Regions from separate parts of the Streptomyces sp. NPDC007991 genome, predicted to be linked through region 1. Evidence: riboswitches for the same ligand, from Rfam matches in the RefSeq annotation. Region 1 holds a riboswitch; each other region holds the start of a gene.
The links. A riboswitch is a leader RNA that binds a small molecule or an ion and turns the genes downstream of it on or off. The one in region 1 is predicted to bind thiamine pyrophosphate.
Positions count from the first base shown of each region.

Region 1 (9,927 bases):
ACATACGCGCCGGGGAGCGCGACCAGCAGCGTGAGCGCGGTGGAGACGACCGCCTGCCAGGTGGTGAACCACAGGACGTGCCGGACGTCGGACTGCGCCAGCACCTCCCCGATCCGCCCGAACCGCCAGACCCCGTCGACCTTCAGGCCGCGCGCGACGATCGCGGCGACCGGGTAGGCGAAGAAAACCGCGAAGAACGCGACGGGCACGGCGATGAGCCCGAGCCGCGCCGCGCTCCCGCGCCGGTCCTTGCGGACGGCCGCGTCGGTCGCTCCGGTTACTTCAGTACGAGCGAGGTCCACGACTTGACCCACTGATCACGGTTGTCGGCGATCTTCGCCGGGTCCATGGTCTCCGGGTCCTTGGCCTGCGGCCCGTACTTCACGAACTCCGGCGGCACCTGGGCGCCCTGACGCACCGGGTACACGTACATGTTGAGCGGCATGTCCTCCTGGAACCGCTCGCTGATCAGGAAGTCGAGGAGCGCCTTGCCGCCCTTGGTGTTCTTCGCGTTGCTCAGCAGCCCGGCGTACTCGACCTGCCGGAAACAGGTGCCCTCGGCGACCCCGGTCGGGGCGGTGCCCGGCTTCGGGTCGGCGAAGACGACCTCGGCGGGCGGCGAGGAGGCGTACGACACGACGAGCGGCCGGTCGCCCTTGGCCTTCTTGCCGCCGGCCGAGCCGGAGAACTCCTCGTTGTAGGCCTGCTCCCAGCCGTCGACGACCTTCACGCCGTTGGCCTTCAGCTTCTTCCAGTAGCCCTCCCAGCCGCCGTCGCCGTACTTCGCGGCGGTGCCGAGCAGGAAGCCGAGGCCGGGCGAGGAGGCGGAGGCGTTCTCGGTCACGAGCAGGTTCTTGTACTGGGGCTTGACCAGGTCGTCGAAGCTGCGCGGCGGCCGCAGCCCGTGGTCGGCGAAGTACTTCTTGTCGTAGTTGACGCAGATGTCGCCGGTGTCGATGGGCGTGACCCGGTGCTTGTCCTGGTCGGCCCGGTACTCCGGCGCGATCCGGTCCGATCCCTTCGGCTCGTACGGCTGGAAGAGGCCGTTGTCGAGGGCGCGGGACAGCAGCGTGTTGTCGACGCCGAAGAAGACGTCGCCCTGCGGGTTGTCCTTGGTCAGGATGGCCTTGTTCACGGCCTGACCGGCGTCGCCGTCCTTGAGGACCTTCACCTTGTAGCCGGACTGCTTCTCGAAGGCCGCGATGACGTCCTTCGAGGCGGCCCACGAGTCGTGGCTGACGAGGGTCACGGTCTTGGAGTCGCCGGCCCCCTGGCCGCCGTCGGACGACCCGCACGCGGCGAGCGCGCCGGCCATGCCGAGCCCGACGACCACCGCCGTCAGTCGCTTGATGGTGTTGCTCACTGGATTCCTCCTGGAGGACCAGGAGAAGACGCGGCCCTGCCCGGGATCTCTGGGAGTCCCGGGCAGGGCGCAACAGCTCGAGTGATGACCGATCTCCCTACCCAGAATGACCTGGGCCAGGTTCGGAGGGTCTGCGGCCGGTGCCGCACTCTCAGCGCTGTGGCGCTCCCCTGTCGGAATATGAAGGTGTCGGAAAATACGGTGGTGCTTACGCCGGTCAGACTACCGTTCGGTGGCCGCGAGCTGACCACACGCCCCGTCGATCTCCTGACCACGGGTGTCCCGGATCGTCACCGGCACACCATGCGCCGCGATCGCCTCCACGAACGCCTTCTCGTCCTCCGGCCGGGAAGCCGTCCACTTCGACCCGGGCGTCGGGTTGAGCGGGATCAGGTTCACGTGCACGGGCCTGCCCTTGAGCATGCGCCCGAGCCGGTCACCGCGCCAGGCCTGGTCGTTGATGTCCCGGATCAGCGCGTACTCGATGGACAGCCGGCGCCCGGACTTGGCGCTGTACTCGAAGCCGGCGTCCAGCACCTCCCTGACCTTCCACCGCGTGTTCACGGGGACGAGGGTGTCGCGCAGCTCGTCGTCGGGGGCGTGCAGTGAGATCGCGAGCCGGCACTTGAGGCCCTCGTCGGCGAGCCGGTGGATGGCCGGGACGAGACCGACCGTCGAGACGGTGATCCCGCGCTGCGAAAGCCCCAGCCCGTCGGGCTCGGGGTCGGTGAGCCGCCGGATGGCGCCGAGGACGCGGTTGTAGTTGGCGAGCGGCTCGCCCATGCCCATGAACACGATGTTGCTGAGCCGCGCGGGCCCGCCCGGCACCTCGCCGTCCCTGAGCGCCCGCATACCGTCGACGATCTGATGCACGATCTCGGCGGTGGACAGGTTCCGGTCGAGCCCCGCCTGCCCGGTCGCACAGAACGGGCAGTTCATCCCGCACCCGGCCTGCGAGCTGATGCACATGGTCACCCGGTCCGGGTAGCGCATCAGCACGGACTCGACGAGCGTCCCGTCGAACAGCCGCCACAGCGTCTTGCGCGTGGTGCCCTGGTCGGTCGACAGATGCCGCACGACGGACATCAACTCGGGAAGCAGCGCCTCCCGGAGCCGGCCGCGGGAGCCGGCCGGAATATCGGTCCACTGCTCCGGATCGTGCGCGTACCGCGCGAAGTAGTGCTGCGAGAGCTGCTTGGCACGAAACGGCTTCTCCCCGACGGCGGCAACGGCCTCCTTGCGCTCGGCAGGAGTCAGGTCGGCGAGATGCCGCGGCGGCTTCTTGGCTCCGCGCGGGGCGACGAAAGTGAGTTCTCCGGGCTTCGGCATAACCCACCCAGTGTCGCAGATCGACTCCGGTCGTCGGGCGGTAGCCTTCCGGCCCTGGCTCGGGAAGGCACATGGTGGGGGTTGGGCAGAGGTCGCGAACGGCCGGCCTGGGTGCTGGGCCCGGTGGACCTTGGCAGATCCACCTCCGGCGGATCCATCCGGGTGCGGTACGGCGGTCGGCTGCCGGACCGCTACCGGGATGCGGTAGTGCTGCGGCGTGTGATCGGCCTGGGCGGCGACTTGTGCTTCTGCCTCAGCGAGCAGTCGGGCTCGGTCGCCGCCACCTCTGACCCGGACGCCCTACTCTCCCGTGTGCTCCAGCCGGTCCTTCAGGAGCTGCTCGTTGCGGGGCAGTTCCTTGCGTACCTGGGGGCGTACGACGAGCGGGACGAGGACCTTGCCGACACCGTGGCCCTCGAAGTCGACCTCGATCGTCACGTGGGAGCGCTGCCCCTCGTCGAACGGCTCGACCTCGCCGTGCACCCGTGCCCGGACCGGGCCGTCGACACCTCGCATGCCCCAGCTGTGCGGCGGGTCGAACTCCGTGACCTCCATGGTCATCGGCATGACCCGGCGGCCGACGTGCCGGGTGACCCGCATCCGGGAGCCGACACCGACCGGCCCCTCGTCGAGTCGTTCCGCGGACACGGCGCTCAGCTGCCACTCCGGCAGCCGCGGGGTGTCCATGAGGTAGTCGTAGACGTCCTCGGGACGCCGGTCGACATCGATGGTCTGTCGAATGCTGGACATGTTGTTCCCCTTTGCGACGTACACCTGAATCGTCCCACTTGGTGACGTCGCAGGCACCCCCGCACCACGACAGCGAGCCCCCGCCGACCATCGGACGGGAGCTCGCCACCACAAACAGCGGAAGACACAAAGCGGCGATAACCGCGAAAGCTCTCTCGCTCAGCCGGACCCGACGAAGAGCACGAGCAACAGCCACACCACCGGAGCCGTGGGCAGCAGCGAGTCCAGCCGGTCCATGATGCCGCCGTGCCCCGGCAGCAGCGTGCCCATGTCCTTGATGCCGAGGTCCCGCTTGATCATGGACTCGCCGAGGTCGCCCAGCGTGGCGCTGACGGCGACCGCGAGGCCGAGCACCAGGCCCTGCCACCAGGCACCGTCGTCGATGAGGAACTGCATGCACAGCGCGCCCACGACCATGGCGAAGGAGACCGCGCCGAGCAGGCCCTCGCGGGTCTTGCCGGGGCTGATGCGCGGGGCGAGCTTGTGCCGGCCGAAGCGCCAGCCGACCGCGTAGGCACCGGTGTCACTGACGACCGTGAGCAGCAGGAACGTGAGCACCCGCTGCGCCCCGTCGTCCGCCGTCAGCATCAGCGCGACGAACGTCGCCAGGAACGGCACGTAGAACACCGCGAAGACGCCCGCCGTGACGTCCCTGAGGTAGTTCTCGGGTGGTTCCGTCATGCGCCACACCAGTACGGCCAGTGCCGTGAGCGCCATGGCGACCCACGCGCCCTCGGCGCCCCGGACGTACCCGGCGACGACCATCGCGGCACCGCCGAGCGCGAGCGGCACGAGGGGCGCCCGGATGCCCTTGCGTTCCTCAAGCCGCCTGGTCAGCTCCCACAGGCCCACCACGACGGCGACCGCGATCACGCCGACGAACACGGCCTTGACGACGAACAGCGACGCGACGATCACCGCGCCGAGCCCGACGCCGACCCCTATCGCAGCACTCAGGTCGCGACCCGCGCTCTTCTTCTGCGGCTTGGGTGCCGGCTCTGCGGCGTGGGGCATGGGCTCCGGATTCGTCTCGTTCCGGACCGGAGAGCCGCTCAGCGGAGCAGCCCCCCGGTCGTCATCCTGGTTTCCGCCGTAATCGGCTACGTCGGGCACGATGGGCATGGGGCGAGTCTGAGGCGCGTCATGCGCATCGTATGCGGGACCCGCCGGAGCGGCTCCCCGGACGTACCCGTGGCCAGGGCTGTGGGCGTGCCCATGGCCAGGGACGGGGTCCTGCCCATGGCCATGCCCTTGGTCGGTGGGCCCCCAGTACCCGGCCTGTGGCGGCGCCCCCCAGGAAGAGTCGTTCATCAGACCTCGAGCAGCTCCGCTTCCTTGTGCTTCAGGAGCTCGTCCACCTGCGCGACGTACTTCGACGTCGTGTCGTCGAGCTCCTTCTCCGCACGGCGGCCCTCGTCCTCGCCGACCTCGCCGTCCTTGATCAGCTTGTCGATGGCGTCCTTGGCCTTGCGGCGCACGGAGCGGATGGAGACCTTGGCGTCCTCACCCTTGCTCTTGGCGACCTTGATGTACTCGCGGCGGCGCTCCTCGGTCAGCTCGGGGAACACCACCCGGATGATGTTGCCGTCGTTGCTCGGGTTGACGCCCAGGTCGGAGTCGCGGATGGCCTGCTCGATGTTGCGCAGCGCGCTCTTGTCGAACGGGGTCACGACGGCCATGCGCGGCTCGGGCACCGAGAACGAGGCCAGCTGGTTGATCGGGGTCGGCGCACCGTAGTAGTCGGCCACGATCTTGTTGAACATCGCCGGGTGCGCACGGCCGGTGCGGATCGCGGCGAAGTCCTCCTTGGCGACCACGACGGCCTTCTCCATCTTCTCCTCGGCCTCGAGGAGGGTCTCTTCGATCACCACTTGCTCCTGCGTGTCTTGAGTAGGCCCGGCTGCGGTTCCATGTGGGGCGGCGGCCGGCTGCGTCGCGTCTTCTTCCTGCACGGTTCCCGACCGGCGGAACATTGTCCATCCCCCGGCCCGGCTCCGTCCCGTCCGTCCCCCGGACGGGGTTGTTCTCGGGTCTCAGTCCCGGCTGCCGGGGTCCCCCACCAGCGTGCCGATCTTCTCACCCTTGACGGCGCGCCCGATGTTGCCCTCCGCCAGCAGCTCGAAGACCACGATCGGGAGCTTGTTGTCGCGGCACAGCGTCACGGCCGTGGCGTCGGCGACCTTCAGATCGCGCGTGATGACCTCGCCGTAGCCGAGGTGGTCGAACTTCACCGCGTCCGGGTTGGTCTTCGGGTCGGAGTCGTAGACCCCGTCCACGCCGTTCTTGCCCATCAGCAGCGCCTCCGCGTCGATCTCCAGGGCGCGCTGGGCGGCGGTGGTGTCGGTGGAGAAGTACGGCATGCCCATACCGGCACCGAAGATGACCACACGGCCCTTCTCCAGGTGCCGCACGGCGCGCAGCGGGATGTACGGCTCGGCGACCTGGCCCATGGTGATGGCGGTCTGCACCCGGCAGTCCACCCCCACCTTCTCCAGGAAGTCCTGGAGGGCCAGGCAGTTCATGACCGTGCCGAGCATGCCCATGTAGTCGGAGCGGGCCCGGTCCATGCCGCGCTGCTGGAGCTCGGCGCCGCGGAAGAAGTTGCCGCCGCCGATGACGACCGCGATCTGCGCACCGTCACGTACGACGGCCGCGATCTCGCGGGCGATCTTGTGCACCACGTCGGGGTCGACGCCCAGGCCCCCACCGCCGGAGAAGGCCTCTCCGGACAGCTTCAGCAGAAACCGGCCGCGCACTTTGCCGTCGTCGCTCTTCTGGGCCTTGGTGGTCATGGGGGATCCCGCCTCTTTCACATGTCGCACATACGAAGAAGGCCATTGCCGGTGGGGCGTGTTTCGCATCCCATACGGCAATGGCCTCCTCGTCAGATCTGCTGTCGTCCGCCACCCCTGTGACGGCGTACCGGGACGACTGCTGCCGACCCTATCGGGGTCGGGCGTCGATCGCGGTACGGACTCAGATGCCGACCTTGATGCGCGAGAAGCGCTTCAGGGTGACACCGGCCTCGTCCAGGACCTTCTGGACGGACTTCTTGTTGTCGAGCGCGTAGGGCTGGCCGAGCAGGGTGGCGTCCTTGAAGAAGCCGTTGAGGCGACCCTCGACGATCTTCGGCAGGGCGGCCTCGGGCTTGCCCTCGGCGCGGGTGGTCTCCTCGGCGACGCGGCGCTCGGACTCGACGACCTCGGCCGGGACGTCGTCCTTGGAGAGGTACTTCGGCGCGAAGGCGGCGATGTGCTGGGCGACGCCCTTGGCGATCTCCGCGTTCGGCTTGTCCAGCTCGACGAGGACACCGATCTGCGGGGGCAGGTCGGGCATCGTGCGGTGCATGTACGCCGTCACGTAGCCGTCGGCGAACTGTGCGAAGCGGTCCAGGACGATCTTCTCGCCCAGGTTGGCGTTGGCCTCGTCCACGAACGCCTGGACGGTCTTGCCGGCCTCGATCTCGGAGGCGAGCAGGGCCTCCAGGTCGGCCGGGGAGGTCTTGGCGACGTGCTCGGCGATGGCCGTGGCCACGGCCTGGAACTTCTCGCCCTTGGCGACGAAGTCCGTCTCGCACTTCAGCTCGACGATGACACCGGAGGAGTTGTCGTCGGCGATGATCGAGACGACGGCACCGTTCTCGGCGGAACGGCCCTCGCGCTTGGCGACGCCCTTCTGGCCCTTGATGCGGAGCGCCTCGACGGCCTTCTCGACGTTGCCCTCGGCCTCGTCCAGCGCCTTCTTGCAGTCCATCATGCCGGCGCCCGTGAGCTCACGGAGCTTCTTGACGTCGGCGGCGGTGTAGTTCGCCATGAGTCTGTGAATCTCTCTCGAAGTCTGGAAGATCGAAGATCTGCGGATGGGCCCCATGGAGCCGGGGGACGCTGTCCTTCCGCTGACCTACGGGTGAACGGCGGGAGCGGACTTCATGTCAGCGCTCCCGCCGTCACCTCGGACTGACGGGTCAGGCCTGCTCGGCCTCGGCGGCCTTCTCGCCCTCGGCCGGCTTCTCGGCCTCGGCCTCGGCGGCGGGGGCGGCCTCGGCGGCGGGGGCCTCGGCGGCCGGAGCGGCCTCAGCGGCGGGGGCAGCCTCGTCGGCCTTCTTCTCGCCCTCGAGCAGGTCGCGCTCCCACTCGGCCAGCGGCTCGCCCGCGGCCTTCTCGCCCTTGCCCTCGGTGGCGACACCGCTGCGGGCGATGAGGCCCTCGGCGACGGCGTCGGCGATGACGCGGGTGAGCAGGGTGACGGAGCGGATCGCGTCGTCGTTGCCCGGGATCTTGTAGTCGACCTCGTCGGGGTCGCAGTTGGTGTCGAGGATCGCGACGACCGGGATGTTCAGCTTCCGGGCCTCACCAACGGCGATGTGCTCCTTCTTGGTGTCCACGATCCAGACGGCGCTGGGCACCTTCTGCATCTCGCGGATACCGCCGAGGGTCTTCTCCAGCTTGGCCTTCTCGCGCGAGAGCACGAGAAGCTCCTTCTTGGTCAGACCGGACGCGGCGACGTCCTCGAAGTCGATCTGCTCGAGCTCCTTGAGGCGCTGCAGACGCTTGTAGACGGTCGAGAAGTTGGTGAGCATGCCGCCCAGCCAGCGCTGGTTGACGTAGGGCATGCCGACGCGGGTGGCCTGCTCGGCGATGGCCTCCTGCGCCTGCTTCTTCGTGCCGACGAACATGACCGTGCCGCCGTGGGCGACGGTCTCCTTGACGAACTCGTAGGCGCGGTCGATGTACGACAGCGACTGGAGCAGGTCGATGATGTAGATGCCGTTGCGCTCCGTGAAGATGAAGCGCTTCATCTTCGGGTTCCAACGACGGGTCTGGTGACCGAAGTGGACGCCGCTCTCCAGCAGCTCCCGCATCGTGACGACGGCCATGGCCGTATCTCCTTGTGCTTCTCGGTTGTGCCGCGGATGCCGGATGGCCTCCGCGCCTGACGCCCGCTGCGCGCCGTGCCACGAGGGACCGAGGGGCGCTGATACGGCCCGTTTCCGGGGTGCGTATCGGGGCGTGCGAAGTCGACCCGGTGACCCGGATCGCCACCAGAAGTGTACGGGACCCGCGGGGCACCGGGTGACGCCGTTGTCCACAACCGGGCGGCGGTCCACAGCCGCGGTCGGTGACGGGCGGCGGTCCGGAACCCTGTCGGCATGCGAGTGAAGCGATGTGTGCGCGTGTGGACGCGGCTGATCCTGCTGACGGTCGTGACGGTGACGGCCCTGCTGGCCCCGCCGCCGCCCCTGTTCGCGGCCGGTGCCGCCCCGCCCGTCCCGGACGCCATCGTCCCGGCGGTGGGGCGCGCGTGGCCCGTGGGGTTACGCCCCCGGGTCGCGCGCGGCTGGGAACCCCCGGCGTCGGCCTACGGCCCCGGCCATCGAGGCGTGGACCTGGCGGCACCCCCGGGGACGCCGGTACGGGCGGTGGCGGCGGGCCGGGTGTCCTTCGCGGGCCGGGTGGCCGGAAAGGGAGTGATCTCGCTGGAACTCCCGGGAACGGGCGACCCACCCCTGCGCACGACCTACGAGCCGGTGACCGCGACGGTGGAGGAGGACGAGGAGGTCGAACCGGGCGAGGTGATCGGCACGGTGGACGCGACGGGCTCCCACTGCGCGACTCCGTGCGTGCACTGGGGCCTGCGCAGAGGTGACACCTACTTGAACCCCCTGTCGCTCCTGCCCCCATGGCTCCTGCACAGGGGCCCGTCGAGACTCCTGCCGGTCTATTGACTGAGCTGCGGGCATTCGTGCCTCCCCCAGTGCCTTAAGGGCCTGGGAGGTACCCCCCAGGGCGGCACGGGTGGGCGCAGCGACGCCGCTCAGCCCCGCACACCCCGCAGGGCCATACTCACCGCGGCATCGGCAATCTCCCCCGGCTCCTCCGCGGCCCCCAGCTCGATCCGCCGCACCGCCGCGTCCACAACCCCCTGCACCAGCATCGCCGCCAGCCGAGGCTGCTCATGCCCCATCTCGTCCAGCGCCTCGACGATCATCGCGACCAGTCCGCCGTGCGCCGCCCGGATCTTCTCCCGGGCCCCGGCGTCCAGCTCACTCGCCGAGATCGCCACCACGGCCCGGTGCCGCCGGTCCCCCACCAGCTCCAGCTGCTGCCGCACATACGCCTCGACCTTGGCCTCGGCCGTCCCCGCCCGCTCCATCGCCGCCGACACGTCCGCCGCCCAGACGGGGAAGTCGACCTCGCACAGCTCCTCGACCACGGCCGCCCGCGACCGGAAGTACTCGTAGACGGACGACCGCGCGAGACCCGTCCGCTCGGCGAGGGCCGGGAAGGTCAGCGCCTCCGTACCACCCTCGGACAACAAGGCGCGAGCCGCGTCCAGCAGGGCGGCTCGCTGCATCGACCGGTGCTCGGCCACGGAGGCCGCTCGAATCCTTGGCACGTCAACCACTGTACGGACGCGCCGCGCCCGGCGGGAGTGGCTCCCGCCGACCCGTCGCCGTCCGGCCGGGTCAGCGTCCGAAGCTCGCC
Region 1 is NZ_JBIBJD010000013.1:222,790-232,716, reverse strand. It holds gene ACFZDA_RS33660 (ABC transporter permease subunit) at 1-302, opposite strand, end outside; gene ACFZDA_RS33655 (thiamine ABC transporter substrate-binding protein) at 278-1,315, opposite strand; TPP riboswitch at 1,440-1,545, opposite strand; gene rlmN (23S rRNA (adenine(2503)-C(2))-methyltransferase RlmN) at 1,586-2,692, opposite strand; gene ACFZDA_RS33645 (SRPBCC family protein) at 2,993-3,442, opposite strand; gene ACFZDA_RS33640 (phosphatidate cytidylyltransferase) at 3,602-4,753, opposite strand; gene frr (ribosome recycling factor) at 4,753-5,310, opposite strand; gene pyrH (UMP kinase) at 5,476-6,234, opposite strand; gene tsf (translation elongation factor Ts) at 6,419-7,255, opposite strand; gene rpsB (30S ribosomal protein S2) at 7,407-8,318, opposite strand; gene ACFZDA_RS33615 (peptidoglycan DD-metalloendopeptidase family protein) at 8,592-9,167, shown strand; gene ACFZDA_RS33610 (TetR family transcriptional regulator) at 9,257-9,814, opposite strand; gene whiG (RNA polymerase sigma factor WhiG) at 9,909-9,927, opposite strand, start outside.

Region 2 (9,927 bases), on a different contig from region 1:
CTCCGGCGGCAGCTCCTGGCCGTACTCGTCGGTGGTGCGCTGCTGCGGGACCCACACGCCGCCGGGCGGGGTCTCGCCGCCGTAGGTGCCGGCGTACTGGTCCTGGCCGTAGCCCTGCTGGGCGTAGTACTGCTGATCGCCGTAGGACGTGTCGTACGAGGCCCCGCCGTAGGTCGGCGTGCCGATGTACGGGTCGGAGTAGGCGGCGTACTGCTGCTGGTCCGTGGCGTCGTAGCCCTGCTGCTGGCCGTAGCCCGAGTAGTCGTAGGCGTAGGGCTGGTCGGTGCCCTGGGCCGTGGCGGCGTACTGGTCGTGGGGCGGGCCCTGCTGGTACCCGGTGTCGCCGTACACGCCGTAGGAGCCGGTGTCGTCGGGCACGGGCTGCGGCTCGTAGACGGCGGTGGTCTCGGCGGCCGTCGGGTGCACCGGGCGGGACGGGGTGAAGACGTCGTCGCGGTCGTAGTCGTCGTCCTGGCCGTAGGCGGGGGCGGCGGTGTCGCGGCGGTAGTCGGCGCCCTCGTCGCCGTAGCCGCCGTCGGCCGCCTCCATGCCGGAGACCTCCAGGCTCGGGTCCTGACGGCCGCGCTCGCCGCGGCGGCTCCTGCCGCCGCCCAGCATCGGCGCGTTCATCGCCCAGCCGGCCGAGAAGCCGCTGCGGAACGACAGGGTGACGTACGTCTGCCCGACCGCGAAGGCGGCCGCACCCAGCCCGATCACGATGACCGACGGGATCAGCACACCGACCACGACACCGAGGAAACCGGCGAAGGCCAGCAGCCGCCAGCGCAGCCGCGCCTTGTACTGCAGCAGCACCTCGCCCAGCAGCCACAGCGCGACGATGCCGAACGCGATGTAGAGGACCGCCCAGCCCATGTACGCCCCTCTCCCAGTCGCCGCTACGCAGTGTGTCGTATACCGGTGCGAACGGTCTAGGCCTGCGGTCGGTGGTGCAGGCCCAGGTTCTCGTAGATTTCCAGCGTCGCCGTGGAGTTGTTGAGCGTGATGAAGTGCAAGCCGGGCACACCCTCGGCGAGCAGCCGCGCACAGAACTCCGTGGCGAATTCGATACCAATGGAGCGTACAGCGGCCGGATCGTCTTTTGCTGTGAGGATCCGCTCTTTCAGGGCGGCCGGGAACGCGGCGTTGGTGAGGGACCCGATCCGTTCCAGCGAACGCACGCTGGCGATCGGCATGACCTCGGGAATGATCGGGGTGTCGCAGCCAGCGGCCGAGACGCGGTCGCGCAGCCGGAGGTAGTCCTCCGGGTGGAAGAACATCTGCGTGATGGCGTAGTCCGCGCCGGCACGGCACTTGTCGACGAAGTGGCGGACGTCGGTGTCCCAGTCGGCGGAGCGGGGGTGCATCGCCGGGAAGGCGGCGACGCCCACGCAGAAGTCACCCGACGCCTTGATCAGCTCGACGAGTTCGGCGGCGTAGGCGAGCCCCCGGGGGTGCGGCACCCACTCGCCCATCGGGTCGCCGGGCGGGTCGCCGCGCAGGGCGAGCATGTTGCGGATCCCGGCGTCGGCGTACTGGCCGATGATGTTGCGCAGGTCGGCCACGGAGTGGTCGACCGCCGTGAGGTGCGCGATGGGCGTGAGAGTGGTGTCGGAGGCGATCGCCTCGGTCGCCTTGACCGTGCCCGCGCGGGTGGAGCCGCCCGCGCCGTAGGTCACGGAGACGAAGTCGGGCGCCACCGCCTCGACCCGGCGCAGCGCGTTCCACAGGTTCCGCTCGCCCTTCGGGGTCTTGGGGGCGTAGAACTCGAACGAGTACGTCGTTTTGCCGGTCGCGAGCATGTCTCGGACGGTGCGCGCGTGGTCCGACCTGATGGATGCGGTGCCGAGGGCCATACCGGCAGGTTAGCCAGGGGCGGTCGGTCCCCCAACCAGACCCCGGACTTTTGCCTGATTTGTGCGCTTGTTGTCCACCCCTTGGACAAAGGGGCCTACACAGCGGTCTCCCGCTGCTCCCGCAGCCTCTTGGCGAATTCGGCCGCCGCCGCGCCCGGATCGTCGGCCTCGGTGATCGCCCGTACGACGACGGCACGCCGGGCTCCGGCTTCCAGGACCTGGTCGAGGTTGCCGAGGTCGATGCCGCCGATGGCGAACCAGGGCCGGTCCGTGCCGAGGGCGGCGGTGTACCGGACGAGGTCGAGGCCGGGGGCGTGCCGGCCGGGCTTGGTGGGGGTTGGCCAGCAGGGGCCGGTGCAGAAGTAGTCGACGCCGTCCTGGACGGCGGCCGCGGCGGCCTCGGACTCGGCGTGCGTGGAGCGGCCTATCAGGACGTCGTCGCCGAGGATCGCCCGGGCCGCGGGGACGGGGAGGTCGCCCTGGCCGAGGTGCAGCACGTCGGAGCCGGCGGCGTGGGCGACGTCCGCGCGGTCGTTGACCGCGAGCAGCTTGCCGTGCCGGGCGCAGGCCTCGGCGAAGACGGCCAGGTGCTCCAGCTCCTCGGCCGCCTCCATGCCCTTGTCCCGCAACTGCACGATGTCGACGCCGCCCGCCAGGACGGCGTCCAGGAACTCCACGAGATCGCCCTGCCGCTTGCGCGCGTCGGTGCAGAGGTAGACCCGGGCGTCGGCGAGCCGGGCGCGGGTGGTGGCGGTGGTGCCGGTGGTGGCGGCCATGCGGGTCGTCCCCCTGGGTGGTGGCGTACGGGTGCGGGTGTGCCCATGGTGGCGTACCCGCGCGAGGCGCACCCGTGACGGTGGCATGACGAGGCGCCGGGGCGCCCCCGTCAGCGGCGGGCGGGCAGGCGGGTACGGCGCCTCTGCGCACCGCATGCGGCAGGGCACCAGACACCCGGCCCCCACCGCCCCTGCCGGGCGCAAGCCACCCTGTGGCCGGGCCCCACGGGTCGCCCCACGGGCCCCGGCCCACACACCGGGCGGTTGTTCGAGTCCGGGCCGCTCGCACGGCACCGGACCGTTGTTCGGTCGTGGTCGGGTCAGACCGCGAGCGCCTGGGCGCGGCGCTTCACCTCCGTGCCGCGGTTCTCGCTCAGGGCCTGGGCCGGTGTGCCGGGCAGGCTCGGGTCGGGGGTGAAGAGCCACTCCAGCATCTCTTCGACCGTGAAGCCGTCGTCCCGCAGGAGCGTCAGGGTCCCGGACAGGCCCTTGACGACCTTGTCCCCGTCGATGAAGGCCGCGGGGACGTGCAGCGCGCGGTTCTCACCGCGGCGTACGGCGATGAGCTGGCCCTCCTTGACCAGCTGCCGCACGCGCGTCACCTCGACGCCGAGCTGTTCGGCGATGTCGGGGAGGGTGAGCCAGGCAGGGACGAGAGCATCGATCTTTGCGTCAATCTCGGTCACGGAAACCAGCCTGCCATCCCCCACTGACAGTCGGAAGTCGGGACCGCCCACCTGGGCGGACCCGCGCGCCTCGACCGCTATGCCGCCGCCGCCTTCAACGGCCTCGCCGGGTCCGCCAGCAAGGCCGGGTTCATGGGCGTGCCCGACTCGATCAGGCGGCGGCCCTGCGCCAGGTCCCGGGGCCGGCCCACCGCCAGCAGCGCGACCAGCCGGTCGCCGCGCAGCCAGCAGACCGTCCAGGCCGGTCCGGCCGGGTCGCCCCGCCACAGCGTCGTGTCGGCGGCCGCGTGATGCCCGGCGTACTGCACGAACCGCCCGAACTGCTCCGACCAGAAGTACGGCACGGGGTCGTACACCGCCGGGGTCTCCCCCGAGGCCCGGCCGACGATGTTCACGGCGACCGTGCGCGGCCCCTGGAGGGCGTTGTCCCAGTGGTGCACCAGCAGGCGCTCGCCGTACCGGCCCGAGGGGAAGGAGGCGCAGTCGCCGACCGCGTACACGTCGGGCACCGACGCACGCAGGTGCTGGTCGGCCACGATCTCGCCGTCGCCGCCCAGCTCGATCCCGGAGCCGGTCAGCCAGGCCGTGGCGGGACGGGCGCCGATGCCGACGACCACCGCGTCCGCGGGCAGCCGCGAGCCGTCGTCGAGAATCACCGTGCCGGGTTCCACGCGCTCCACGCGCGCGTGCGTCCGCAGCACGGCGCCCGCGTCGGCGTACCAGCGGGTCATCGGCGCGGCGACCTCGGCGGGCAGCGCCCCGGCGAGGGGCCGGTCGGCGGCCTCCACGACGGTCACCGCGCAGCCCGCCTCGCGCGCGGCCGTGGCGAACTCCGCGCCGATCCAGCCGGCACCGACGACCACGATGTCCTGCCGTCCGGCCAGCACCGGCCGCAGCCGCTCGGCGTCGTCCAGGGTGCGCAGCAGATGCACGCCCGCAACGCCCTCCGCCCCGGGCAGCCGGATCGGTTCGGCGCCGGTGGCGACGACCAGGACGTCGTACGGCACGGGCCCGTCCTCGGTGTCCAGCTCGTGGTCGCCCGGGCGCAGGCCGCGCACCTCGCAGCCGAGCCGCAGTTCGATGCCGAGGGCCTCGAAGTCGACGTCGAAGGCGGAGCCCTCGGCCTTGCCGAGCAGCACGGCCTTGGACAAGGGGGGCCGGTCGTAGGGCTGGTGGGGCTCGGCGCCGATCAGGCTCACGGTGCCGGTGAAGCCCTGCTCGCGCAGCGCGACCGCGGTCTGGACACCGGCCATGCCCGCACCCGCCACGACCACGCGCCGGGGCGCGGACGAACCTGGTTCCTGCGTCTGCTCGCTCACCTGATCACCATAGACAACTGACATTTTGTCAGTCAGTGCTCACCGCAGTGACCTGCTCCACAACGCTCGTCCCGCTGCCCGCCTGGGACTCCCACTGCCAGCTCTCCTCCAGCCGCACCCGCCCGTCGGACAGTTCCACGACCGTCGACACGCAGTGCCCGCAGGAGGTGGTGCCGTCCCCCTTGAGTTGGACGTACCGGAAATCCAGCCTGTCGCCTTCCCGGGTACCCACGAGATGTCCGCGTACGACGTCGCCGCCCGCGTACTCGGCCCAGATCTCACCGTCCTTCTCGTGGTACGTGAACCGGGTGCGGGTCCCCACCTGGCCGGGTGCCTGGTCGGCGACCGGGGCGAGGACCACTCCGTCGAGGGATCGGGCCATGGCGGTGGCTCCCTTACTGCGGCGTACGGCATCGGGCTAGGGTGGGTGGCCAACGTAAGGCACTCGCGGGAGCCCGGACGCACCGGGCTGAGAGGGAGGCTGGCGGCCTCCGACCGTACGAACCTGATCCGGGTCATGCCGGCGAAGGGAGGGGCTGGACGCCCATGTCGCGTACGCGAACCTCAGACGTCCTCGTCGTCGGGGGCGGGATCATCGGCCTGGTCACCGCGTGGCGGGCCGCGCAGCGCGGGCTCGCCACCGCCGTGGTGGACCCGGAGCCGGGCGGCGGAGCCGCACAGGTGGCGGCCGGGATGCTGGCCGCCGTCACGGAACTGCACTACGGCGAGCAGACCCTGCTCGGGCTGAATCTGGCCTCCGCCCGGCGCTATCCGGACTTCGCGGCCGAGCTCACCGAGGAGACCGGCCACGACCTCGGCTACCGCCGGTGCGGCACGCTCGCCGTGGCGCTGGACGCCGACGACCGGGCCCATCTGCGCGAACTGCACGCCTTGCAGCAGCAGTCGGGCCTGGAGTCGCAGTGGCTGTCGGGCCGGGAGTGCCGCCGCCTGGAGCCGATGCTCGCGCCGGGCGTGCGCGGCGGGCTGCGGGTCGACGGGGACCACCAGATCGACCCGCGGCGGCTGGCCGGGGCGCTGGTCGCCGCGTGCGAGCGGGCCGGTGTGGTCTTCCACCGGGCGTGGGCCAAGCGGCTCACCGTCGTAGGGGACCGGGCCACGGGCGTCGTCACGGACGACGGCACCCCGCTGGACGCCGGGCAGGTCGTACTGGCCGGGGGCAGCCTCAGCGGGCGGCTCGCGGGCGTCCCGGAGGAGGTGCTGCCGCCCGTGCGGCCGGTGAAGGGGCAGGTCGTACGGCTGACCATGCCGCAGCGGCACGGGCCGTTCCTGAGCCGGACCGTGCGCGCGGTCGTACGCGGCAGCCATGTCTACCTGGTGCCGCGCGAGAGCGGCGAGCTGGTCGTCGGGGCGACCAGCGAGGAGCTGGGCTGGGACACCACCGTGACCGCGGGCGGCGTGTACGAGCTGCTGCGTGACGCGCACGAGCTGGTCCCGGGCATCACCGAGCTGCCCCTGACCGAGACCCGGGCCGGACTGCGCCCCGGCTCCCCCGACAACGCGCCCCTGCTCGGCCCGACCGGGCTGGAGGGGCTCCTGCTGGCCACCGGGCACTACCGCAACGGCGTCCTGCTCACGCCGGTCACCGGCGACGCCCTGGCGCACGCGCTGGCGACGGGCGAACTCCCCGAGGAGGCCCGGCCCTTCACGCCGAAGCGCTTCAGCACCGCCACCGCACTCACGGAGCAGCCCGCATGAACATCTCCGTCAACGGGGAGCCCCGGGACGTCCGGCCCGGCACGGCTCTCGACGCCGTCGTGAAGTCCCTCACCGCCGCACCGTCCGGCGTGGCCGCCGCCCTGAACGAAACCGTCGTCCCGCGCGCGCAGTGGCCGTCCACGCCCCTCACCGAGGGGGACCGCGTGGAAGTCCTCACCGCCGTCCAAGGAGGCTGATCATGGCCGACGATCCGTTTGTCCTCGGTGGTACGTCCTTCACGTCCCGCCTGATCATGGGTACGGGCGGAGCGCCCAGCCTCGACGTGCTGGAGCGGTCGCTGGTCGCGTCCGGGACGGAGCTGACGACGGTCGCGATGCGCCGGGTGAACGCCTCGGTGCACGGCTCGGTGCTGTCCGTCCTCGACAAGCTCGGCATTCGCGTCCTGCCCAACACCGCGGGCTGCTTCACCGCCGGTGAGGCCGTCCTCACGGCCCGGCTCGCGCGCGAGGCCCTCGGTACGGACCTGGTCAAGCTGGAGGTCATCGCCGACGAGCGCACGCTGCTGCCGGATCCGATCGAGCTGCTGGAGGCGGCCGAGACGCTGGTCGACGACGGGTTCACGGTGCTGCCGTACACCAATGACGACCCCGTGCTGGCGCGGAAGCTGGAGGACGCCGGCTGCGCGGCGATCATGCCGCTCGGCTCGCCGATCGGCTCCGGGCTGGGAATTCGCAATCCGCACAACTTCCAGCTGATCGTCGAGCACGCGCGTGTGCCGGTGATTCTGGACGCGGGGGCCGGTACGGCGTCGGACGCGGCGTTGGCGATGGAGCTGGGGTGTGCGGGTGTGATGCTCGCCTCGGCGGTGACGCGGGCTCAGGAGCCGGTGTTGATGGCTGACGCGATGCGGCATGCGGTGGAGGCGGGGCGGTTGGCGTACCGCGCCGGGCGTATTCCACGACGGCATTTCGCGGAGGCGTCCTCGCCGGTGGAAGGGCTGGCCAGGTTGGATCCGGAGCGGCCTGCTTTCCAGTGATCCGGCGGTGGTGCCGCCCTGGGGGCACCACCCAGGCCCTTAAGGGGTCCTTGCACTGGGAGAGGCACGACTGCCCGGAGCCGGGTGGGACACACGTCACAGGTCCGCTTCAGTCGCGCTCCGAAACTGACGGGGCGAATGGAGCTGTCAGTCATGGCTCGTACACTCGCCTGCGTGGACACGACCCTTCAGGACCCCTTGGCCGGGCAGGTGCTCGACGGCCGGTATCGCATCGACGCGCGGATCGCCGTCGGCGGGATGGCCACGGTCTACCGGGCCGTGGACACCCGGCTCGACCGGGTCCTCGCCCTCAAGGTGATGCACCCCTCGCTCGCGGTCGACGGCTCGTTCGTCGAGCGGTTCATCCGCGAGGCGAAGTCGGTGGCCCGGCTGGCGCACCCGAACGTGGTGCAGGTCTTCGACCAGGGCACCGACCGCGGTTACGTCTACCTCGCCATGGAGTACATCGCGGGCTGCACCCTGCGGGACGTGCTGCGCGAGCGCGGGGCCCTGCAGCCGCGTGCCGCCCTGGACATCCTGGAGCCGGTGCTGGCCGCGCTGGGCGCCGCGCACCGCGCCGGGTTCGTGCACCGGGACATGAAGCCCGAGAACGTCCTGATAGGGGACGACGGCCGGGTCAAGGTCGCCGACTTCGGCCTCGTACGGGCCGTCGACACGGTGACGAACACCACCGGCACCGTCCTCGGCACGGTCTCGTACCTCGCCCCCGAGCAGATAGAGAGCGGCACCGCCGACCCCCGCGTCGACGTGTACGCGTGCGGCGTGATGCTGTACGAGATGCTCACCGGCGACAAGCCGCACGACGGGGACTCCCCGGCCGTGATCCTCTACAAGCATCTGCACGAGGACGTCCCGCCGCCCTCGGCCGCCGTGCCCGGTCTGGCGTACGAGCTGGACGAGATGGTGGCCTCGGCGACCGCCCGCACCCCGGAGATCCGCCCGTACGACGCGGTGGCGCTGCTCGCGCAGGTCCGTGACGGGCGCGGCCGGCTGACGGTGGAGCAGCTGGACGCGGTGCCGCCGCAGGCGCTCGCGGCGGACCATGTCAACGCGGACGACCGTACGAGCGTGATCCCGCGGGTGCCGGCCACGCCGCGACCGCTGCCCGTCAACGAGGACGAGGAGGAGGGCTCCGCGGCCGCGATCAACCGCACGAGCCGCTTCGAGTCCCCTCCGCCCCCGCCGTCCCGGCGCCGCTCGGGTCCCCGGCGCGGTCCGATGGCGATCGTCGCCGCCGTCCTGCTCGTGCTCGGACTCGGCGCCGGCATCTGGTACATCAACTCCGGCCAGTTCACCAAGGTGCCCCCGCTGCTGGCGAAGACCCAGGCGCAGGCCGAGGACCGGCTGAAGGATGCCGGGCTCGAGGTCGGCAAGGTCAGCCACGCCCACAGCGACACCGTCAAGCGCGGCACGATCATCGGCACCAACCCTGAACCGGGCTCCCGTATCCGCCTCAACGATTCCGTGTCGTTCACCATCTCCGACGGCCCCGAGACCGTGCGCGTGCCCGCCCTCGCGGGCCGGAAGCTGGGCACGGCGCAGGACCAGCTGAGGGACGACGGGCTGGAGCCGGGCATGGTCACCCGGGAGTTCAGCGAGGACGTGCCCAGGGGCTCGGTGATCTCCGCGCGGCCGGCGGACGGCACCAAGGTGCGCGCGGGCTCGGCGGTCGCGCTCGTCGTGAGCAAGGGCAGCCCGATCGACATCCCCGACGTCACCGGTGACGACCTGGCCGACGCCAGGGCCGAGCTGATTGACGCCGGTCTCAAGGTGAAGGTCGCCGCCGAGCGGGTCACCTCCTCCGAGTTCGGCAAGGGCCAGGTCGCCCGGCAGAGCCCGAAACCCGGCGGCCGGGCGGCCGAGGGTGACACGGTGACGCTGACGGTGTCCAAGGGCCCCGAGATGATCGAGGTCCCGGACGTGGTCGGTGACAGCGTCGACGACGCCACGCGGGAGCTGCGGAGCGCCGGGTTCCAGGTCGACGAGGACCGCGGACTGCTCGGCCTGTTCGGCGACACGGTGAAGGACCAGTCCGTGAAGGGCGGCGAGACCGCTCCCAAGGGCTCGACGATCACCATCAAGATCAGGTGACGGATGCGGGCAGGGAGCCCGTGGACGGGACGGGGCCGGGCGCATGACACCCTGAACGGGTGAACCATCAGCTGTCCTCCGGCCCCTCCCGCAACCCTGTGGGCGGCCACGTCCCCGTGGCCGGTGGCCTGCACTCCGTCGGCCTGACCTACGCCCGTGACCTGAAGGCCGAGACCGTCCAGGTCTTCGTCGCCAACCCGCGGGGCTGGGCCACTCCAGTCGGCAATCCGAAGCAGGACGAGGCGTTCCGCGCCGCGTGCGAGGCCGAGTCGGTCCCGGCGTACGTGCACGCCCCCTACTTGATCAACTTCGGCTCGCACACCGAGGCGACCGTGGAGCGGTCGGTGGAGTCGCTGCGGCACTCGCTGCGCCGCGGACGGGAGATCGGGGCGCTGGGCGTGGTCGTGCACACCGGCAGCGCGACCGGCGGCCGGGAGCGGTCGGTGGCGCTGAAGCAGGTACGGGAGC
Region 2 is NZ_JBIBJD010000008.1:46,729-56,655, reverse strand. It holds gene ACFZDA_RS23440 (hypothetical protein) at 1-873, opposite strand, end outside; gene metF (methylenetetrahydrofolate reductase [NAD(P)H]) at 930-1,853, opposite strand; gene thiE (thiamine phosphate synthase) at 1,949-2,629, opposite strand; gene ACFZDA_RS23425 (Rv2175c family DNA-binding protein) at 2,950-3,315, opposite strand; gene ACFZDA_RS23420 (FAD-dependent oxidoreductase) at 3,393-4,634, opposite strand; gene ACFZDA_RS23415 (hypothetical protein) at 4,663-5,016, opposite strand; TPP riboswitch at 5,072-5,183, shown strand; gene thiO (glycine oxidase ThiO) at 5,181-6,350, shown strand; gene thiS (sulfur carrier protein ThiS) at 6,347-6,547, shown strand; gene ACFZDA_RS23400 (thiazole synthase) at 6,550-7,347, shown strand; gene pknB (Stk1 family PASTA domain-containing Ser/Thr kinase) at 7,522-9,459, shown strand; gene ACFZDA_RS23390 (deoxyribonuclease IV) at 9,519-9,927, shown strand, end outside.
Region 2: another riboswitch for thiamine pyrophosphate. It lies ahead of thiO (glycine oxidase ThiO); the one in region 1 lies ahead of ACFZDA_RS33655 (thiamine ABC transporter substrate-binding protein).

Region 3 (9,927 bases), on a different contig from region 1:
CGTCCTCCTGCACGTTCTGCATCAGCCACGTGGTCATGCCGAACTCTTGGAGCCGCCGGAGCGTGTCGTAGCCGTGCCAGTCGTGCAGGTCGCGCCCGTACGCCCGCACGAAGTCGGCGTACTGCTCGTCGGTCTGCCACCCCAGGCTGTGGTGCTCCACCGACGTGACCATCAGGTCCCACTCAGGGTGATCGAAGCAAAATGCCTCGAAGTCGATCAGGATGACTTCTCCCCGGTCGTTCACCATGAGGTTCTGGACGTGAGCGTCACCGTGGACCGGCCCCTTGGGGGTCTCGAACCGCAAGCCCTCGAACTGGTCGCGCAGCTCACTCCACCGCTTGCGGAGAAAGACCCTGTCATCTTCCGGGATCGCTGCCTGGCTGATCCGCAGTTCCTGCTTGTCGAACGGGTTGAACGAGGGCAGCTCCAGGCCAACGGGCAACGTCATGGAGTGCAGGTCCCGCAGGATGCCGCCGAGTTCCCCATACGTGGCCTTCCGGCTGCCCTCGACGATGAGCCGCCAGAAGGTCACCGGGTGACCGTCGATCAGGAACGGCTGCTCCAGCCCATCGACTAGACGCGCGGCAGGGAAGCCTTCCTCGGCCAACCACTGTGACACGGCCACCTCGACACGAGCCTTGGGCAGCCACGGCTCTCCCCGCGCCACTCGCACGATTACTGGCTCTGCGTCCAGGCGGAAGAGCGCGTTCTCTCCGAGACGGATTAGCTCTGCACCTCTGTCGTCCAAGCCGGCCGCCCGACATGCCGCGCTCATCACGCGCGCGGCCTGCGTTGATGTGAACCCCTCATGCGATCGAGCAGCGTCAAGCGCCATGCCCGTACCAGCTCCCCTAGTCGCGCGCGATCAACTGGCGCACGTCATTGGGTGACCAACCCGGCGCACGCCAGACACGAAGACGACCGTACCCAGGATCGACACTCCTGGCGAGGAGACATATAGCACGGAAACAAACAATGCACCCAAAGGGTATGATTAGGGTCGCGCCCAGCCACAGCATCACCGCATGCCAAGCTAGTCCAAAATTTCGCCGTACTCAGCACGCCGATCGGCAGCTGTCGCGAATTTTCGAAAAGCGCGTCTAATTTCTCTCGTCTCCAACTTGATCAACTTTCGAGAGATTCCGAGTTTCATCAAGCTTTCTAGATGCGCAGGCAAACTTTCACGCCCCTGAAATCGAAACTCCGGCTCTCGTGACGACGCGATTTTTTCTCTCGCGCTGTTCAGCAATTCTGCAGGCTCATCGCCAACCAGTTCCTTCAAACGTCCGGATGGCCGCTCCACTCTTGCCATGATCACGTGAGCGAGATCCTCAATAAGCTCAGGAGTCACTTCTTCCGGCGCTACAAAAAGGGGACAATTCCGCTCTTTGCCGAGAGGAAGCCCTACAGCGCACGCGACCGAATAATCTTCAACGATGAGCACCGAGTCCCGATTGTCCTGACCTTCAGCGCCGAAACGGGTCCAGAACTGTGGGCCTGCGGGCTCTTCGGGGAGGGCTCGCAAGTCGCAGAAAATCCTGCTGCAATCGGACGCGCATGCGTCACCCAGCTCACGAAGCAGAAGAGAAAGGATGGGCGCCGTGGCGATTTCGTGCCACTCTTCAGGAGAGTCGACCGACTTCCCTTTTACGAAACGGAATGGATCATTGATGATTAGAGACGAAACCGCAGGCGGCAGATTGCAAACGACGCATTGGAGCAAGTAGCTAGATGCCGCCGTGGCCTTAGCAGCATCAAGCCCGTGGGTGGTAGCGCAGATCATAGGCAGAGTTACCAACGCATGCAGTGCCACTTCAGCTGCAGACCTATTGGAAACCAGTACACCCCACGGGCGGTCTGCCAGATCTCCATGCAGGATTTCACTATAGGCAAACATGGCAAGCCAAGGAGTTTCAATCTCCTCTGGGGCGCCACTGAAATGCTCCCAAAAATAACGCAAGTCGCTTACCCTCGGCGCTATCCCAGATTCCGTGAAATAGGCAAAAAGGAGTTCGACCCTCTTACTCGACTCAATTGAATCTGGCACTACCCTCGCCGCCGCAACAGGGTACTTGCGGATCTGAATTTCGAGCTTTTCCCTGCCCCAAAGGGATACCTTAGGAAGATTCGCCGGAGAGGAGTTCCAGGCGTCAACCCAATCGACGGTCGGGTTGCTGAAGCTTGAATTCGAGACGATTACAAGGCGGTCCACATCCGATGCATAAGCGGAAGCATTATGCGTGGCATTGATGACAGCGGACTTCGGTACAGTTGCGCTTCTTCCTTTACACTCCATCCACCACCTCTCTCGTCGAGGCTCGTCGTCTGGTGATAGCGTGTAAAAGGTCGCTTCTATATCTCTTCCGCCGTCCGAATTGGTCACACCCATGCCGCCGGAGCGCCAGGAGACTTCCTTCGCGCCCATCGCGTCCACTAGCTGGAAGACGAGTTCTTCCAGTACTTCCCCTGAGATGGCCTTCCAAGGGATATGGGAAGCGGCGGAGGAACGGTGAGGGTTCGTCACCCGATGACTATCTCAAGAGATCGATGGTGGTGTCAGCGAATCAAGGAGATCGCTGCGCTGCCCATCGTGTACCGTCCCCGTCCCCTGGCCAGCAGAGAAGAGGGCCGTCCACCGCCACTGATCACACTGGTCCGCGTTCTCAGCGCTGGCGGTGCTGGGCCTGGACGATGTCCCGCTCCTCCCATCTCGCCTCGGCGTGCCCCGTCGCGTAACCCAGGACTGATGGAAGAGGATCGCTGCGTCGGGGCCTTCAACGTCCGTGCTGGCAGGGAGGTGTGCAGAGCGGCGAGTCGGGCGTCATGTCCGCGCATGCGTCGGGGGATGGCTCGCAGTCAGCAAGATGGGGGCGGGAAGGCGGAAGCCGTCGTCGATACCGGTAGCTTTGCGCAGTCGTGTGCGTGTCCGGGCAGCTCATCGATGTTCACCTGGACTGATCCCTCAGAAGTTGTCGAGGCGAATCTCGTAACAGTCCCTGCACATGTCCATCTCTGGGACGAGATCAGCGGCCTGGTCGCAGAAGGTACAGACGCCTTCGTGGGTCGATCCGCAGTCGAAACAGATCCAGGAGTCCTCTGCAGGGGAGTTGGCCAGCGGAGTGCTGATCACGGAGTAGGAGCCGCAACTGCCACAGCCGTTGAGGTCACCTTCCCCTTGGGTGACGCTGACGTACCTGCTGGATCCGATGTACTCCCAGGCCGCATCTGCACCGGTGCCGTATTGCTTGCCGCACAGGAGACAGGCGAGATCGTGTGCTCCGCCGTCGAGCACGACAGCGAACTGACCGCAAGACCGGCATGCGGCAGTCGAGCGTTCGTAGCGGCTCAGTTGGCCGTGCAGCGCCTGCATGCGAAGCGCGATGAAGTCCGTGAGGTGCTTGAAGCCGGCCCTGACCTGTTCCATTTGTCGTTCGGCCGACCACGCCTCGTCGTGCTGGTCGACGTGAGGTAGGACGTCGGTATTGATGAAGCCGACCAGCAGATCAAGCACGGGCACGGTCCGAGCCTGTACGGCGACTACGGTGTCCCTCCACCCGAAGTGCATGATGCGGTTGCGCAGGCTGCCGAGTGCCCTGAGGCTGTCGTCCTCCGGGTCGATCTCGCTCTCGATCTGTACGGCGCTGCGCAGGCGTTCAATGGCTGTCTTCACACCACAACTGCTGAAGTCGCCGGCCTCGTGCTTGCGCTGGTCGAACGAGTCCACCCTTGTCCACACCAGCGCGGGATCGTGCATCTCCAGCCGGGCCTTCAGCAGCGTCTCGACCGCGGCCTGGAGGTGTAGGACCGCGTACTTCACATCGCGCGGCCCCGGCTGCCCGTTGTCACCAGACAGTGAGCCGACGGCACTCACTAGGAAGTCGAGGCCGTTGACGAGGGCCGGGAAGTGGAAGTCCTCCGGTTGCTGACCTGCGCCGGTCACCGGTGCACCTCACATGCCTCATCAGCCGTCACTTTGTCTCTCCCCCTGCGATAGGCGCCAGTCCCTACATAGGGATACCCGTTAGAGGGCCCGGCTCGCCCCTCCGACCTCGTCTGTGGACAGCAGGAGGAGCGAACCAGCAGAACGGTCAGTGGTCCTCAGTCGACCATCGGCAAGTACACCCGGTTCCCGCTCGCCGCGAACTCCTTCGACTTCTGGAGCATCCCCTCAGCGATCTCCTCGGACGAGGCTCCCTCAGCCACCGCGCCACCGAACCGCTCTGTGATGCTTTGGCTAATCTTCATGCTGCAGAACTTGGGACCGCACATCGAGCAGAAGTGAGCCGTCTTGGCGGGCTCCGCCGGCAGGGTCTCGTCGTGGAACTCCCGTGCCGTGTCCGGGTCGAGGGCGAGGTTGAACTGGTCCTCCCACCGGAACTCGAAACGGGCGTCGGACAGCGCGTCGTCCCACTCCTGGGCACCCGGGTGGCCCTTGGCGAGATCCGCTGCGTGGGCGGCGATCTTGTAGGTGATGACGCCGGTCTTGACGTCGTCACGGTTCGGCAGGCCCAGGTGCTCCTTGGGTGTGACGTAACACAGCATGGCCGTGCCCCACCAGGCGATCATCGCGGCGCCGATGCCGGAGGTGATGTGGTCGTACGCCGGCGCGACGTCCGTGGTCAGCGGGCCGAGCGTATAGAACGGAGCTTCATCGCAGATCTCCTGCTGAAGGTCGATGTTCTCCTTGATCTTGTGCATCGGGACATGGCCCGGGCCCTCGATCATGGTCTGTACGTTGAAACGCTTCGCGATCCGGTTGAGTTCCCCGAGCGTGCGCAACTCCGCGAACTGCGCCTCGTCGTTGGCGTCCGCGATCGAGCCCGGCCGCAGGCCGTCACCGAGGGAGTACGTCACGTCGTACGCGGCGAGGATCTCGCAGAGCTCCTCGAAGTGCTCGTACAGGAACGACTCCTTGTGGTGCGCGAGGCACCAGGCCGCCATGATCGAGCCGCCGCGCGAGACGATGCCGGTCTTGCGGTTGGCCGTCAGCGGCACGTACGGCAGGCGCACGCCCGCGTGGACCGTCATGTAGTCCACGCCCTGCTCGGCCTGTTCGATGACCGTGTCCTTGTAGATTTCCCAGGTCAGCTCCTCGGCCCGGCCGTCGACCTTCTCCAGGGCCTGGTAGAGGGGCACGGTGCCGATCGGGACGGGGGAGTTGCGCAGCACCCACTCGCGCGTGGTGTGGATGTTGCGGCCGGTGGACAGGTCCATGACCGTGTCGGCGCCCCAGCGGGTCGCCCAGGTCATCTTCTCGACCTCCTCCTCGATCGAGGACGTCACCGCCGAGTTGCCGATGTTGGCGTTGACCTTCACCAGGAACCGCTTGCCGATGATCATCGGCTCGATCTCCGGGTGGTTGACGTTGGCCGGCAGCACCGCCCGGCCCGCCGCGATCTCGTCACGCACCACCTCGGGCGTCACGTTCTCCCGGATGGCCACATACTCCATCTCGGGCGTGATCTCGCCGCGTCGGGCGTACGCGAGCTGGGTGACCGCCTTGCCGTCCTTGCTGCGGCGCGGCTGGCGCGGCCGGCCGGGGAAGACGGCGTCCAGGTTACGCAGGCCGCCGCGCGGCGAGGTGTGCTTGACGCCGTCGTCCTCGGGGCGGACGGGCCGGCCCGCGTACTCCTCGGTGTCGCCACGGGCGATGATCCAGTTCTCGCGCAGCGGCAACAGGCCCCTGCGGACGTCGGTGTCGACGTGCGGATCGGTGTACGGGCCGGACGTGTCGTACAGGGTGACCGACTGCCCGTTGGTGAGATGCACCTGGCGGACCGGCACCCGCAGGTCGGGGCGGCTGCCCTCGACGTACGCCTTGTGCCAGCCGATGGACTTCCCGGCCTCCTCGGACTGTGCGTCCTGAACGGAGGCAGGCGTGCGTGCGTCCTTGTTGGTCATGAGACCTACTCCCTACGCCGGCATTACCCGGTAACAGGTTCGGCGGTCGACGCAGCGGCTTCCGTCTGCCGACGTTCCGTGTGAAACATCACTCGACTTCGGTGATGTTTCATGTGAAACATCGCTGGGACGGAGGTCAGCGCCCTCTCAGCCCGGTGCTCCGAGCTCCCGCGTGTACAAAAGGTGCCTCCACGCTAGCGGCAATTCTGGCGCGGTGAACAGAGGGCCCCCCTCGTTCTTGCGATGATCGGTCGGTGACCACGACGCAGCGTCCTCCTTACCCACCGCCCGAACCGCCCCGCGGGTCCGGCGCCGGCAACGGCAACGGCCGTGGACACGAGCACGATTTCGCCGCCGGGGGCGGGCTCGGGCCTGCCCGGGGCCAGGCGCAGGGGCACCGGCCCGGTCCCGGGAGCGCGCAGGGTGCGGGTCCGGCCGTTACCGCCGGTCCGGCAGGTCCTGCCGGTTCGTATGGTGCCGGTTCCGAGAGCTGGCACGGCTCCGGTTCTGGCTCCGGGGAAGGCGACGGCTACGGGCACGGGCACGGCAGAGGCGACAGGCCGGGCGGAGGGGACGGGTACAGCGGAGGCGACGGGCAGGGCGGAGGCCACGGTCCCGGCGGAGGCGACGGGCACGGCAGTGGCGACGGGCACGGCAGTGGCGGCGACGGGCACGGTCCCGGCAACGGAAGCCGACCCGGCTCCGAGCCGGGTGGCGGGCAGGGGCACTCGCACGGTCACCACCACGGTCCTGCCACGCCCGTCTCCCTGCACCTGCGCAAGGTCATCGCGGCGGTCCTGATCCCGTTCGCCGCCGCGGTGCTGGTCGGTCTCGCCGTGCTGTGGCCGGGCGGCGCCCCGCCGCACGAGCGCACCGGCGTCGGGTTCGACCGGCAGACACAGGATGCCTCGGTCACCAAGGTCGTGGCGGTGAGCTGCAAGGAGGCCGGCGCCTCGGGCGTCCCGCCGACCGGCGACACCTCCACCGCCGAGGGTTCCTCCGCTGTGCAACAGGAGAGGGGCACCTGCAAGCGGGCGACGATCCGGGTCGACAGCGGCAAGGACAAGGGCCGTACCTTCACGGAGATCGTCCAGCCGGACCAGTCCCGCCAGTTGCACGAGGGCCAGGAGGTCGTGGTCGCCTACGAGCCCTCCGCACCGAAGGACCTCCAGTACTCGGTCACCGACATCAACCGCCGGCTGCCCATGGCGCTGCTCGCCGGTATCTTCGCCCTCGCCGTCGTGGTCGTCGGGCGACTGCGGGGTGTCATGGCGCTGGTCGCGCTGGCCATCAGCTTCCTGGTGCTGAACTTCTTCATCCTGCCCGCGATCCTGCAGGGCTCGAACCCGCTCCTCGTGGCGGTGGTGGGCGCGAGCGCCATCATGCTCATCGCCCTGTATCTGTGTCACGGCCTGTCCGCCCGGACCTCCGTGGCGGTGCTCGGCACCCTCGTCTCGCTGCTGCTGATCGGCGTCCTGGGCTCGCTGTTCATCGACTGGGCCGCGCTGTCCGGCAACACCGACGACAACACCGGTCTGATCCATGGCCTCTACCCGACGATCGACATGAGCGGTCTGCTGCTCGCGGGCGTCATCATCGGATCGCTCGGTGTGCTCGACGACGTGACGGTCACGCAGACGTCGGCGGTCTGGGAGCTGCACGAGGCCAACCCGGCCATGGGCTGGCGTGGCCTCTACCGCGCGGGGATCCGGATCGGCCGCGACCACATCGCCTCGGTCGTCAACACCCTCGTCCTCGCGTACGCGGGCGCCGCGCTGCCGCTGCTCCTGCTGTTCTCCATCGCGCAGAGCGGTGTGGGGACGGTCGCCAACAGCGAGTTGGTCGCGGAGGAGATCGTGCGCACGCTGGTCGGTTCGATCGGCCTGGTGGCCTCGGTGCCGGTCACCACGGCCCTGGCCGCGCTGGTGGTCTCGGCCGACCGCCCGGGAGCGCAGCCCGCTGTGGAGGCCCCCGCGGTCCCGGCAGCACGCGGGGGGAAGGGCCGGCGCCGCAAGCGCTGACGGCTCTCGGACTCGGGGGCTTGGCTGCCCCGCCGTACGGAGAAGCGTTCCTGCACAGTTCGGCGGCATCCGGTGAAGCGTTACTCCACCGTGCCGCCCGACGGATGTCTCAGCCGGCGCCCTGTTCCGCCAGGATGCGGTCCAGCGCCTCGTCGAGGTGGGCGTCGAAGTCGGCGAGGGAGCCCTCCTGGCCCAGCGGGACCAGCTTGTCGGTGCGGTCGAGGAAGGCGACCAGCGGTGCCGTCGAGGACCGGAACAGCGCCTGGTCACTGCCCACCTGAAGCCGGATCAACACCTCGCCCAGCGAGTCCGGTTCGACGGGCGTGACCCGCACATCGCCCTCCCCGCACGGCCGGCCCACCCCGTCGATCAGCAACTCCCGGCCGAAAGCCCAGGTCACCGGGGCATCACCGGGCAAGTGGAAGGTCAGCCTGACGGCATAGGGATCACTGGTCTCATAGCGCAGTTCCACCGGAATGCGGAAGGAGAGCTCCTCGGACACGAGAAAGCTCATCATGACCTCTGCCTGTACGGACTCGCGCATCGCTAACCCCGTCATTCGCCGTGGACTGGCCGGGAACGAACCTCTGACACTTGGTGGAATCTTGCTGAACGTACACAGCAGATCACAAGGAGTGAGTTTTCACATACTGATAGAGAGCGCGAGCGAACCGAGCAGACTCCCGATCTCGCGCTGCAACTGCCGGGCCGCCGGGAGCAGCCGGTGCTCCTGGTGGGCGGGCAGGGAGATGGCCATCGTCGCGGCCGTCGTGCCGAGCGTGAGGGGGATCGCCGCACAGACGGCGCCCAGGGCGTACTCCTGACGCTCGGTCACGGGTTCCATCCTCCGCACCCGCTCCAGACGGCGCAGCAGGCTGTGGTTGTCCCGCACGGTGTACGGCGTGAGGGCCGTCACCGGATAGCGGTCGAGGTGGTCCCGGCGGGCCTCCTCGTCCAGCTGGGACAACAGGCACTGCCCGATGGCGTGGGCGTGCCCGGTCTCCCGGAAGTCGGCCCACTCCTCGACGGCGGGATTGCCCGGGGTGTCGGAGACACACATGACCTCGATCTCACCCTCGCGGTACACCGCGTAGTACACGGGGACACCGAGTACGTCCCGCCAGTGCGCGAGCGCGTCGACGACCGTGGTGCGACGTTTCTGCCGTGCCCCGCTGCTGCTCAGCCGCTCGGCGGCCGCACCGAGGAAGAACAGGCCCTTGTCCCGGTGCAGATAGCCCTCGTGCACGAGGGTGCGCAGCAGGTGGTAGGTCGTGGGCAGGGCCAGCCCGGTCTCCCGGGCCAGTTGCTTGGCGGGGGCGCCGTATTCGTGCGCTGCGACGGTCTCCAGCAGGCGCATCGCGCGCTGCACGGATCCGATGAGGGTCGCCGGAGGAGGTGGCGTGGCGGGAGGCGGTTGCTCGGAGGGGGGCGCCGAGCGGGGTTGGGCGGGGACGGTGTGCAGGTGGACAGGTGCGGTGTCAGCCGGGGCCAAGGGTCACTCCCGAAGCGCGAGGGGGCAGACCGTGCCGATGGACACGGGTGGGGGTGTACGCCGCTCACGGGGGATGTCCCCGCGTCGAGTTCCGGACTCTATTCGTCTGCCACCGCACGCAGACGGCCCGGAACGGAAACTTCCCCCGGCCGAGGGAACCGGTGACCCCGGGCGTTTCCCGCTACCCCCACCGGTTTCCCACCGGCCTCACCAGTCGCTGCGCGACGAAGAGCTCGACGTGAACTTGCGTACGACGTAGATCAGTCCGCCGACCAGTGCCACGAAGACCAGCACCTTGAAGAGCAAGCCGATGACGAACCCGACCACGCTGGCGATCAGCCCGCCGAACACGACGAGGGCGATGACCGGCACCGCGATCCACTTCACCCACCACGGCAGTCCCGTGAAGATCTCTCGCATCGCCCTCGTCCTTACCTCTCCGCCCGTCCGAGTGCCGGGTCCTGTCGGTGTCTTGCGGACTCCTGATGTCCTGCACTCGATGCTAGGTCCGGG
Region 3 is NZ_JBIBJD010000011.1:146,216-156,142, reverse strand. It holds gene ACFZDA_RS29930 (phosphotransferase) at 1-835, opposite strand, end outside; gene ACFZDA_RS29925 (restriction endonuclease) at 1,034-2,524, opposite strand; gene ACFZDA_RS29920 (hypothetical protein) at 2,963-3,940, opposite strand; gene thiC (phosphomethylpyrimidine synthase ThiC) at 4,099-5,901, opposite strand; TPP riboswitch at 5,894-6,083, opposite strand; gene ACFZDA_RS29910 (YibE/F family protein) at 6,156-7,922, shown strand; gene ACFZDA_RS29905 (SsgA family sporulation/cell division regulator) at 8,032-8,466, opposite strand; gene ACFZDA_RS29900 (IclR family transcriptional regulator C-terminal domain-containing protein) at 8,566-9,414, opposite strand; gene ACFZDA_RS29895 (DUF5326 family protein) at 9,622-9,834, opposite strand.
Region 3: another riboswitch for thiamine pyrophosphate. It lies ahead of thiC (phosphomethylpyrimidine synthase ThiC); the one in region 1 lies ahead of ACFZDA_RS33655 (thiamine ABC transporter substrate-binding protein).